DNA from 3 places in the Nitrosomonas sp. Is35 genome. Region 2 is predicted to be linked to each of the others. Evidence: predicted binding sites of a transcription regulator. Region 2 holds the regulator's gene; each other region holds the start of a gene.
What was found. The regulator FliA, encoded in region 2, starts transcription of late flagellar genes. The targets are predictions, from matches to a motif close to CTAAAGTTNNCNNAAANNNTGCCGATANNA.
Positions count from the first base shown of each region.

Region 1: R2083_RS14810 (PAS domain-containing methyl-accepting chemotaxis protein) is a predicted target of FliA. The motif match lies at 1,387-1,416, and genes of this name have one in related genera.
Region 3: R2083_RS11165 (flagellin) is a predicted target of FliA. The motif match lies at 1,559-1,588, and genes of this name have one in related genera.

Region 1 covers NZ_JAWJZH010000001.1:3,188,427-3,191,699, reverse strand. The annotation lists gene R2083_RS14820 (FKBP-type peptidyl-prolyl cis-trans isomerase) at 38-502, opposite strand; gene R2083_RS14815 (YbaN family protein) at 685-1,140, shown strand; gene R2083_RS14810 (PAS domain-containing methyl-accepting chemotaxis protein) at 1,447-2,976, shown strand; gene R2083_RS14805 (DUF3135 domain-containing protein) at 3,218-3,273, shown strand, end outside.
Region 2 covers NZ_JAWJZH010000001.1:1,304,691-1,307,963, forward strand. The annotation lists gene flhF (flagellar biosynthesis protein FlhF) at 1-358, shown strand, start outside; gene R2083_RS05980 (MinD/ParA family protein) at 351-1,247, shown strand; gene R2083_RS05985 (RNA polymerase sigma factor FliA) at 1,254-1,970, shown strand; gene R2083_RS05990 (flagellar motor protein) at 2,014-2,772, shown strand; gene motD (flagellar motor protein MotD) at 2,821-3,273, shown strand, end outside.
Region 3 covers NZ_JAWJZH010000001.1:2,352,248-2,355,520, reverse strand. The annotation lists gene R2083_RS11165 (flagellin) at 1-1,458, opposite strand, end outside; gene R2083_RS11160 (histidine kinase) at 1,781-3,273, shown strand, end outside.

The sequences.
Region 1 (3,273 bases), 1.9 Mb from region 2:
TTTACGGAATTTACCGGAACCGGATAAGCGGCTTATGTTAATGATGCGCGCCTGCTTTCAGGCTGATGAGTTCGACGTCGAATATCAAGGTTGCATCCGGAGGAATAACGTTCCCAGCACCGCGTGAGCCATAAGCCATGGAAGGTGGAATAATGAGCGTGCGTTGCCCGCCGACTTTCATGCCTTGAACGCCCTGATCCCAGCCTTTGATCACACGCCCTGCGCCGAGCATGAAAGAAAAATATTCCTTACGATCATAGGAGCTATCGAATTTCTTGCCTTTTTTGTCGGGCGCGTTTTCATCGAAGAGCCAGCCGGTATAATGTACGCTGACGGTTTTTCCAATTTCCGCTTCTTCGCCGGAGCCTACTTTGGTATCGATTTTTTGAAGTGCGGGACCATCGGCCGAAGCCGTGTTCTTATTAGCGAAAACAGTCTGGGGCAGCAGTGTCAGTGCCAGCAGAACGAAACTTAAGTGAAACAGTGTTTTGATAGTACGCATGGTTTCCTCGAGAATAAATAAAATCCGGTTAATTTTAGCAATTAACGCATGCATATTATAACTGGTAACATCAATTCTTTTTATCACTGGCTGCTTGAATGGATCGTTTTTGCCAGGGTTTGATCAAATCACCTAGTGTGCAGTATTTTTACAGATAACATTTTTTCTTTATGACATCCAATATGCACTTACCCGAACAACGTGAAACCGGCCGCAATGAGCCGCCACTAGCGGAGCAACAAGCGGCCGATTTATTATGTCTGCATGATTCGCCGGTGGTGCGCGCCATGTATCTGGGCGCTGGCTTTGTGGCGTTATTTTTGGCCGTATTAGGGGCAATTTTGCCGGTATTACCAACGACGCCGTTTGTGTTATTGGCGGCGGCCTGTTTCGCACGCGGCTCCGAGCACTTTCATCGTAAATTGCTGGAAAATCGGATTGCCGGACCGATCATTCGTGAATGGACCCTCTATCGCAGCATTCCCCAGCGTGTTAAACGCTGGGTGTATTTTTTGATGACATTGTCATTTGGCAGTTCAATTCTGATTGTGCCTGAACTATGGCAGAAAATAATGCTGGTTGTAATCGGCAGCATACTGGCCTTTTATATTTGGCGGATTCCGGTCAGAAAAGTCTGAATTGCAATGACGGATTTCTGAATTTAAGATTTCATTTAAGCATTAAATGCTTACCATCAATTTCCTCATCATGGGCGAATTTTCCTACGTTGTTTAATCATTATTAGCACGATTAAGATTTCCTTAAATCAAAATATTCAGCGACGCTCACCGGTGATATAAATAAATCTCAATGAAATGATTATGGTTTGTTAGTTCTTTGTTAAATATGAACTTTTCCGGCCTTGGCTGATATTACAAATTGAGCTAAAGCTATATCAATTATTTCCGTAAGAAGACTCTTACTTATTTTAATGAGTGGATGCTATGAGAATTAATGAACCCGTTACCCAACGTGATATGGGAATGAATAATGATTGTGAAATAATTTCTACGACTAACTTAAAGGGAGCGCTCACGTCGGCTAATGAAGACTTTGTCCGGATGAGCGGTTATACGTGGGAAGAACTCGAACATAAGAATCATAATATCATCCGCCATCCCGACGTGCCGCCGGAAGCGTATGCGATGTTATGGGAGTCGTTGAAAGGCGGTAATCCCTGGATGGGCATGGTTAAGAACCGTAACAAAAATGGCGATCACTATTGGGTGGACGCCTTTGCCAGCCCGCTCTATGAGGGAGGTAATATTGTCGGTTATCAGTCAGTCAGGGTAAAACCTGAGAAAGCTTGGGTTGATCGCGCGGAAGCTTTGTACGCAAGTATTATGGCAAAAAAATCGCCCGATGATAAACGACGCTCTAAACTTGATAAAGTAAAACTTACACGATTTCCTATCAGCTTCACTGGAAAGATGGCACTATTCGTATCGAGCATTTTTGCTTTTGTTTTTAGCGGTTTAGCACTGGCGGAACAAATTTCATTACTTTCCGCTTTGTCCGGTTTTCTTGCCGGTAGTTTGGTTAGCACGGCTGTCATCTATCAAATGTTAAGTGTATTGCGCAACCTGGCAGAAAAATCCGAGAAAGTTGCGAATGATCCACTGGCACGCTATGTGTATACCGGAAGAAGTGACGAATTCGGTCAGCTTGAATATGTGCAGATATTTCTGAATGCAAAACTTCGTACCGCGATTGGCCGGGTTAAAGAATCAACTACCGTTCTGGAAGATGTTGCAGATGAATTAACCAGCAGTAGCGTTGATTTATCAAGCCGCACCGAAAACCAAGCATCCAGTCTTGAAGAAACGGCATCCAGCATGGAAGAAATCACTTCTACCGTGCAGCAAAATGCAAGCAACGCTAAACAAGCCAATATTCTGGTGCAGGAAGCGCGCAAACAAGCTGAGAAAAGTGGTTCTGTGGTTTCAAGCACGATGCAAGCGATGTCGCAAATTAACGAAAGCAGCAAGAAAATTGCCGACATTACCAATGTGATTGACGAAATTGCATTCCAAACCAATTTGCTGGCGCTGAATGCGGCAGTGGAAGCTGCCCGTGCCGGGGAACAAGGGCGTGGTTTTGCGGTAGTCGCTAACGAAGTGCGCAGTCTGGCTGGCCGTAGTGCTGAGTCAGCAAAGCAAATCAAAGAGCTTATTAACGATAGTGTTACCAAAGTGGAAAATGGTACACAGCTGGTAAACCAATCGGCCGATTCGTTAAAAATGATCACTGAGAGTGTCAGAAAAATTTCCGATATCGTCGGTGAAATTTCTCAGTCATCCGAAGAGCAATCGAACGGAATAGAGCAAGTTAATCAAGCGATTATGCAAATTGATCAAGTAACCCAGCAAAATGGGCAGCTGGTAGAGAAATTGACATCGTCCACTGGCGCCATGTCGCAAAAAGTCAAAATGCTTGCCGTTCTGGCAAATCAATTCAAAATCGAAAGTAAGTAGATTGTCACTACCCCAAAAAGCCGGAATTGATGCACAGCTGATTCCGGCTTTTTTATTGATTACAGGAAAATAACTCCGCGTGGGATTTGACTGAGCGCTATAGCTCCTGAATCCAAATTTTTCGTAGCATCAGGATATAATTGGATCAGAGCGTGAAACAATGCATTGTAGTTGCCACAATTTGCATTGGTTGTCAGCACATCGCTCATCCGCTCTGATATCAAAGTGCTAAAATATTTTCATGGATGAAAAAGAAAAAATACCGGATTTTGATTTTGACCAGTGGTCCAGGATTGC
Region 2 (3,273 bases):
CATTCTCAGCGCCACATCCAGCGGCAGTACATTGGATGAAGTGATTGCCGCTTATCAGAAGAACGGAATTTACGGTTGCATCATCACCAAAATCGATGAGGCTGCGAGCCTGGGCGTGGCGCTGGATGTTGTTATCCGCAGAAAATTGCCGCTGCACTATGTCGCCAACGGGCAGAAGGTTCCGGAAGATATTCACACCGCCAATTCACGCTATTTGTTGCATCGCATTTTTAAATCGGTGCCGGGTGATACGGCTTTTACTTTACAGGATGCCGAGTTCGCGTTGGTCATGGCGACCCGGAATACCGAGCCAGCACCGTCGGAAGAAAGATCATTAGCGGGATTCATGTATGACTAGGTTGATTTTACAAGATCAGGCCGCTGGCTTGCGCAACCTGACTTCCTATCGGAAGCGTGATCCGGCGCGCGTCTTTACCATCGCCGGCGGTAAATCGCGTGTCGGGAAAACCAGTGTGGTTGTGAATCTTGCGGCAGCGCTGGCGCAGAACGGCCAACGGGTTTTATTGATCGATGAAAATCCTTGCCATAACAATATCTGCACCAGTTTGGGTTTGCAGGCGCGCTTCGATTTACTGCATGTGATTCATAAAGATAAAAGACTCGACCAGGTGCTGCTGCAAGGCCCGGAAAATATCACGATCCTATCGGCGATGCGCGGCATTCATGCATTGAACAAGTTGAACCCGCTCGAACAGGATTGGCTGGTTAAAAGCTTTTCGGAGCTGACGGAGTCCGTCGATATCGTGTTGATCGATACCGCTATGACCGGCACGACGCATGTTCTACCGCTAAGCCTGGCTTCGGAACAAGTCATGATCGTGATTTCCGGTTCTGCGGCATCGATTACCGGTGCTTACGCGCTGATCAAAATCATGAGCCAGGAGTATTCCAAGCAGCATTTCCTGATTCTGGTGAATAAGGTTGAATCGGAAACGGAAGCACTGATGATTTATCAGAATTTATACCGGGTGGCGCGCCAGTATTTATCGGTATCGCTTGAATATGCCGGTTACGTTGAAAGTGATGAGCGCTTACGGAGCGCAACGCAATTGTGTAAACCGGTGATCGAGATGTTTCCGGTTTCGCAAGCGGCTATTTGCTTCCGGCATGTAGCAGAAAATATTTTGCGCTCTACTTGCCCGGATAAATATAGCGGGGGAATGGATCATTTCATGCAGCGATTGATTATGACGAGTCATTTGAGTATGGCTAATTTTACGGTGTGATTGAATATGTATACTGCGACTGGAACCAAAACGATTGATAAAGAACAATTTGTCACTGAATTTACGCCGCTGGTCAAGCGCATTGCTTACCATATGATGACGCGCCTGCCAGCTAGCGTACAAGTTGATGATTTGATTCAGGCCGGCATGATCGGCTTACTGGATGCGATTAATCGCTACGAAGGATCTTACGGGCGCCAGTTTGAGAGTTATGCGGCGCAACGGATACGCGGTTCGATTCTGGATGAGTTGCGCGAAGCCGATTGGCTGCCGCGCAGTATCCGTAAAAAGATGCGCCGGATCGAAGCGGCGGTGAATATGCTGGAACAACGGAATGGGTGTGCGCCGAGTGAGCTGGATCTGGCAGCCGAGCTGGAAATGTCGCTGGATGAATATCACGAGACCCTGCAAAGCGCACGCGGCGCGCAGTTGATTTATTACGAAGATTTTCAGCAGGAAGATGAAGAGCCTTTTCTGGATCGGCTTTTCATTGATTCCGAAGGCGATCCGCTGAATGCACTGCTGGATGAAAATTTCCGCAGCACATTGATTGCCGCCATTGATAACCTCCCGCCACGGGAAAAGCAGGTCATGGGTATGCATTACGAGCAGGAAATGAATCTGAGGGAAATCGGTGAAGTGCTGGGTGTCAGCGAATCCCGTGTATGTCAGTTGCACACGCAAGCAGTGGCAAGGCTGCGCAGCCGCTTAAGAAATACTTGAAGTGTTTTATACCGTCTATCCGCGCCATTAAACGGATTATGTGATGCTTAAAAAATCAAAGATGGATTTGAACAGCGTTTTTGGCATTCTGCTGGCCTTGGTGGCGATCGTAGGCGGGCAGTTTCTTGAAGGCGGGCATATCAGTTCTTTGTTGCAAGCGGCCGCATTTGTAATCGTGATGGGTGGTACTGTCGGAGCGGTTTTACTGCAAAGTCCGATGAAAATTTTCATCAATGGTGTGCGAATGGGGGCATGGGTTTTCTTTCCACCGGAACAATCTCCGCAAGCGCTGATTAAACAAATTATCAACTGGGCGCATATCGCCCGAAAGGAAGGATTGCTGGTGCTTGAAGAGTTTGTCCCTGGTGTAAAGGATCCATTGACAAAGAAGGGATTGCAACTGTTGGCGGATGGCAGTCCGCCGGAAAAACTGCGTGAAGCTTTGGAAATTGACGTTTTGGCTTTGGAGAATCATCAACGTCAATCGGCCCGGATCTGGGAAGCTGCCGGCGGTTATGCGCCGACAATTGGCATTTTGGGCGCTGTACTCGGATTGATTCACGTCATGGAAAACTTATCCGATCCCAATCTCCTGGGAAACGGTATTGCGGTTGCTTTTGTGGCAACAGTCTACGGTGTTGGATTAGCCAATCTGGTTTTCTTACCGGTAGCAAATAAGCTCAAAACTATCATCGGCGAGCATGTCGTGATGCAGGAAATTCTGGTCGATGGCTTTGTGGCGATTGCGCAGGGTGAGCATCCGCGACTCATCGAGAGCCGGTTGAACGGCTATTTCATTTAAATCTGATGCAAGCAAAATAACGATCAGTCAATAATTCTTGAAAATCCGATGCTGAGAAAAAGAAAACAAAAAAATGACGATCACACTGAAAATCAGGAACGCTGGCTGGTGTCCTATGCTGATTTCATAACGCTGCTGTTTGCTTTTTTTGTGGTGATGTATGCCGTTTCGTCGGTGAATGAAGGGAAGTACCGCGTTCTAAGTTCTTCGTTAGTGAGCGCATTTAAGAGTAGTAATCCAACAAACGCGGTGCCGGTGCAGTCCACGGAATTCATACCGATTAATATCCACCCATCAAATGAAACGGATTCAATCAAACTGATTGATAATCTCAGTATTCATAAAGCAAAAAAACAAGAAAAAATGAAAAGCATGGCGAAGAATATTCTTCATGCTTTGGATCCTTTAGTGAAGGATGGTCAAGTGAGAATTACGCAAAGTTCTTTGGGAATAACGGTTGAAATCAATGCCAGCGTTCTTTTTTCACCAGGGCAAGCTAAA
Region 3 (3,273 bases), 1.0 Mb from region 2:
TAATAATGATAGAACGTTATTGGGTAGTGAATTTGCTTGCGCCAGAATCGCTACACCTGCTTGTTGCAGAATTTGTCCGCGTGTTAGGTTGGCAGATTCTGCGGCAAAGTCAGCATCTTGAATCCGGCTGCGAGAAGCAGAAAGATTTTCCGACGCTGTTTGCAGGTTTGCAATGGTTGAACTGAAACGATTCTGAATTGCGCCCAAATCACCACGTGAACTATTGATGGCTTTTAAAGCTTCATCCAGTGTTTTAATTGCTGTTTGTGCGTTGGTTCCGGTAGATATATCCAACGTGGCAACAGAGTTAAAAGAACTGGAAGTGGCACCAAATACATCAGCATTTCCACCGCTGACAGATATTTGACCACCAGCACTAGCGAGTTCAACAGTACCCGTAGCAATCGTAGAATCGGTTGCTGCACCGCCTGTTAATGTGGTTGTAGTGGCTCCAGCAACTACATTAGCTGTTTTTGTTGCGCCAGTATTATTAAAGTCCTGGATTCCTATATCTCTACCATCAGCTGTCGTCAATGTAATAACTGATTTGTTGGTCGGGGATGCGAATGAAGCAGTAACACCAGTTAGCGATTGCAAACCATTTATGGCAGAAGCTAAACCACTTAGATCGGAGGTGTCAGTAACGGTAGCGGAAACAGTGTTACCGTTTAAATCGAAGGATACTGTACCAGCGGAAGCGATGCTGCCTAATGTTGCGCTATTGGTAGCTGTTGCCGTAATACCTATGCTGGAAGCAGAAGCGTTAATGGCGGCGGCTATCGCTTTTGCGTCAGATCCTACTGCGTAACCAATATTACCCGTGGCTCCTTTATTGTTGGAGAGCACCAAAGCGGCTTCAACCGTAACGCCATTACCCGCTGTGTTATCGGCACCAGCCGCTGTTGTGGTATTTACAGCAGTTCCATTGGTAGTCAATATATGACTGCCTAATGCAGTAGCGCGTGCATCAGAGATTGAAGAAATATTAATGGTTTGGTTTGCATTAGCGCCGACCTGGAAGCTTTGGTTTAGGAAAGAGCCATCCAGCAAGTTCAGACCGTTAAATTGTGTCTGACTGGCGACACGGGTTACCTCAGCACTTAATTGAGCGGCTTCAGCTTGTAGTGAGGCGCGATCACTGGCACTATTAGTTGCATTGGCGGACTGTACTGCCAGTTCGCGAATACGCTGCAAGTTGTTGCCAATTTCACCAAGTGCACCTTCAGCAGTTTGCGATAGAGAGATGCCATCGTTCGCGTTACGTACAGCTTGGTTTAAACCGCGAATTTGTGAAGTCATCCTTTCCGAAATCGCCAGACCTGCAGCATCATCTTTGGCGCTATTGATACGTAAACCGGATGATAAACGTGTCAATGATGTATTCAGCGCGGTTTGTGATGTATTTAAGTTACGTTGTGCATTTAATGAGGCTACATTAGAGTTAATGATTTGTGGCATTTGGGTTCTCCTTTTTGATAACTATTTGTTTTGGCATAATTGCCATTTACGACGTTGGCTGCCCTGCAATCCAAGAGGGTGTGTAACCACCGTTGATTGCAGTTATCGGAAATCATTTTGAAAAGTTTAGGATTTTACTTTCATGGTTTTTGTCCAATTGATTGGTTAATATGAGCTATTCATGGTGTAAAATGATTTTCTCTCGTAAAATTATCTTGTAAAATTGGGAATATATTCAGTTGTTTAATTTGACAAGTTAAGAGAAGTTATATGCTATATCGACTTCAACCGGTAATATGCTGAGATGATTAATGAAGAGAAATTGAACATACTGATGGTCGAGGATTCCGAGAAGGATATCGATCGGGTGTTGCAAATACTTTCGCAAGGCGGTTTTAAGACCGATTGCCTGTGTGTCACTACGGCTGAGGCTCTGCATGAAGCACTGATGACCCGGGATTGGAATGTAGTGCTATCGGATTATGATTTACCTCGATTGAGTGCTCAGGAAGTTTTGCAAGTCATAAAAAGCAAAGAGCTCGATATACCGCTGATTATCATATCCAGTCACGTAGGTGAGGAAGCAGCAGAACATATCATGGCTTTAGGTGCTTATGATTTCATGATGAAATCAAATCTGGCTCGATTGGTACCGGCAATCCGGCGCAGCTTGCACGAAGTTGAGAATTATCAGCGTTTCATTACCACACAAACTGCTTTACAGAAGAGCGAAGCGCTTTTTCAAGTGATCACCTCCAATCTTCCTGGCGTGGTATTTCAATTTTTATTATCGGGTAAACATCAGGCAAGTTTTCCTTATGTAAGTGATGCCAGTGAGACATTATTGGGATTGCCGCCCCAGATGCTGATGGATAGACCGGAACTGTTTCCGGAATTAATCTTGCAAGAAGACAAAAAAACTTATCATCAGCTAATGGTTACCTCTGCAGAGCAGTTATCAACCTGGAACTGGGAGGGCTGTATTCAGGTTAAAGGTGATAGTGATATCAAATGGATCAGCCTGCGTGCGACGCCCAGGAGAGTGTCGGATAATGCAACACTCTGGGATGGCATCATGATTAACATTACGCGCAATAAGCTGGCGGAGAGAGAAATCGCGCGCTCCCGCGAACAGCTGGCGGAATTATCGTCTTATTTGCAAAGAGTCAAAGAACAAGAGCGTGCGCGTATTGCGCGCGAAATTCATGACGATATCGGTGGCACATTAACCGCCATTAAATGCGAGTTGTTTCCCTGCATGGATTCAACGGCCAGAAAGCAGGAATTTTATCAACAAAAAGCAAAATCGATCGAATCGCTTGTGGATCGGGTGATTGATAGCACCCGGCGGATTTCGCTTGATTTACGTCCGGGGATTTTGGATTGCGGCATAGTAGCGGCTGTTCAATGGCAAGCAAAAGAATTCAGTGACCGGAATGGCATTGCCTGTAAAGTTTCGTGTGAAGAAGATGAAATATCGTTAGACTCGGATTTGGCGATAGCGATTTTCCGTGTTTTCCAGGAAGCGCTGACAAATATTTCCAAACACGCCAACGCTTCCCGGATACAAGTGAAGCTCATTGAATTAGAAGGACTGGTTTTGCTTGAAGTGATTGATAATGGCCGCGGTATTACCGATATCGATATGGAAAAGCAGGATTCATTCGGAATACGAGGCATGCGCGAGCGTTGTCAGCAATTGAAGGGCAATTTTCATATATCTGGAGAGAAGGGAAAAGGAACGAAAGTCACTATTCTCATACCGACAGGTAACCCGGAATATCAGTCCGGGCATGTGATTGGACTGGAGAGTGA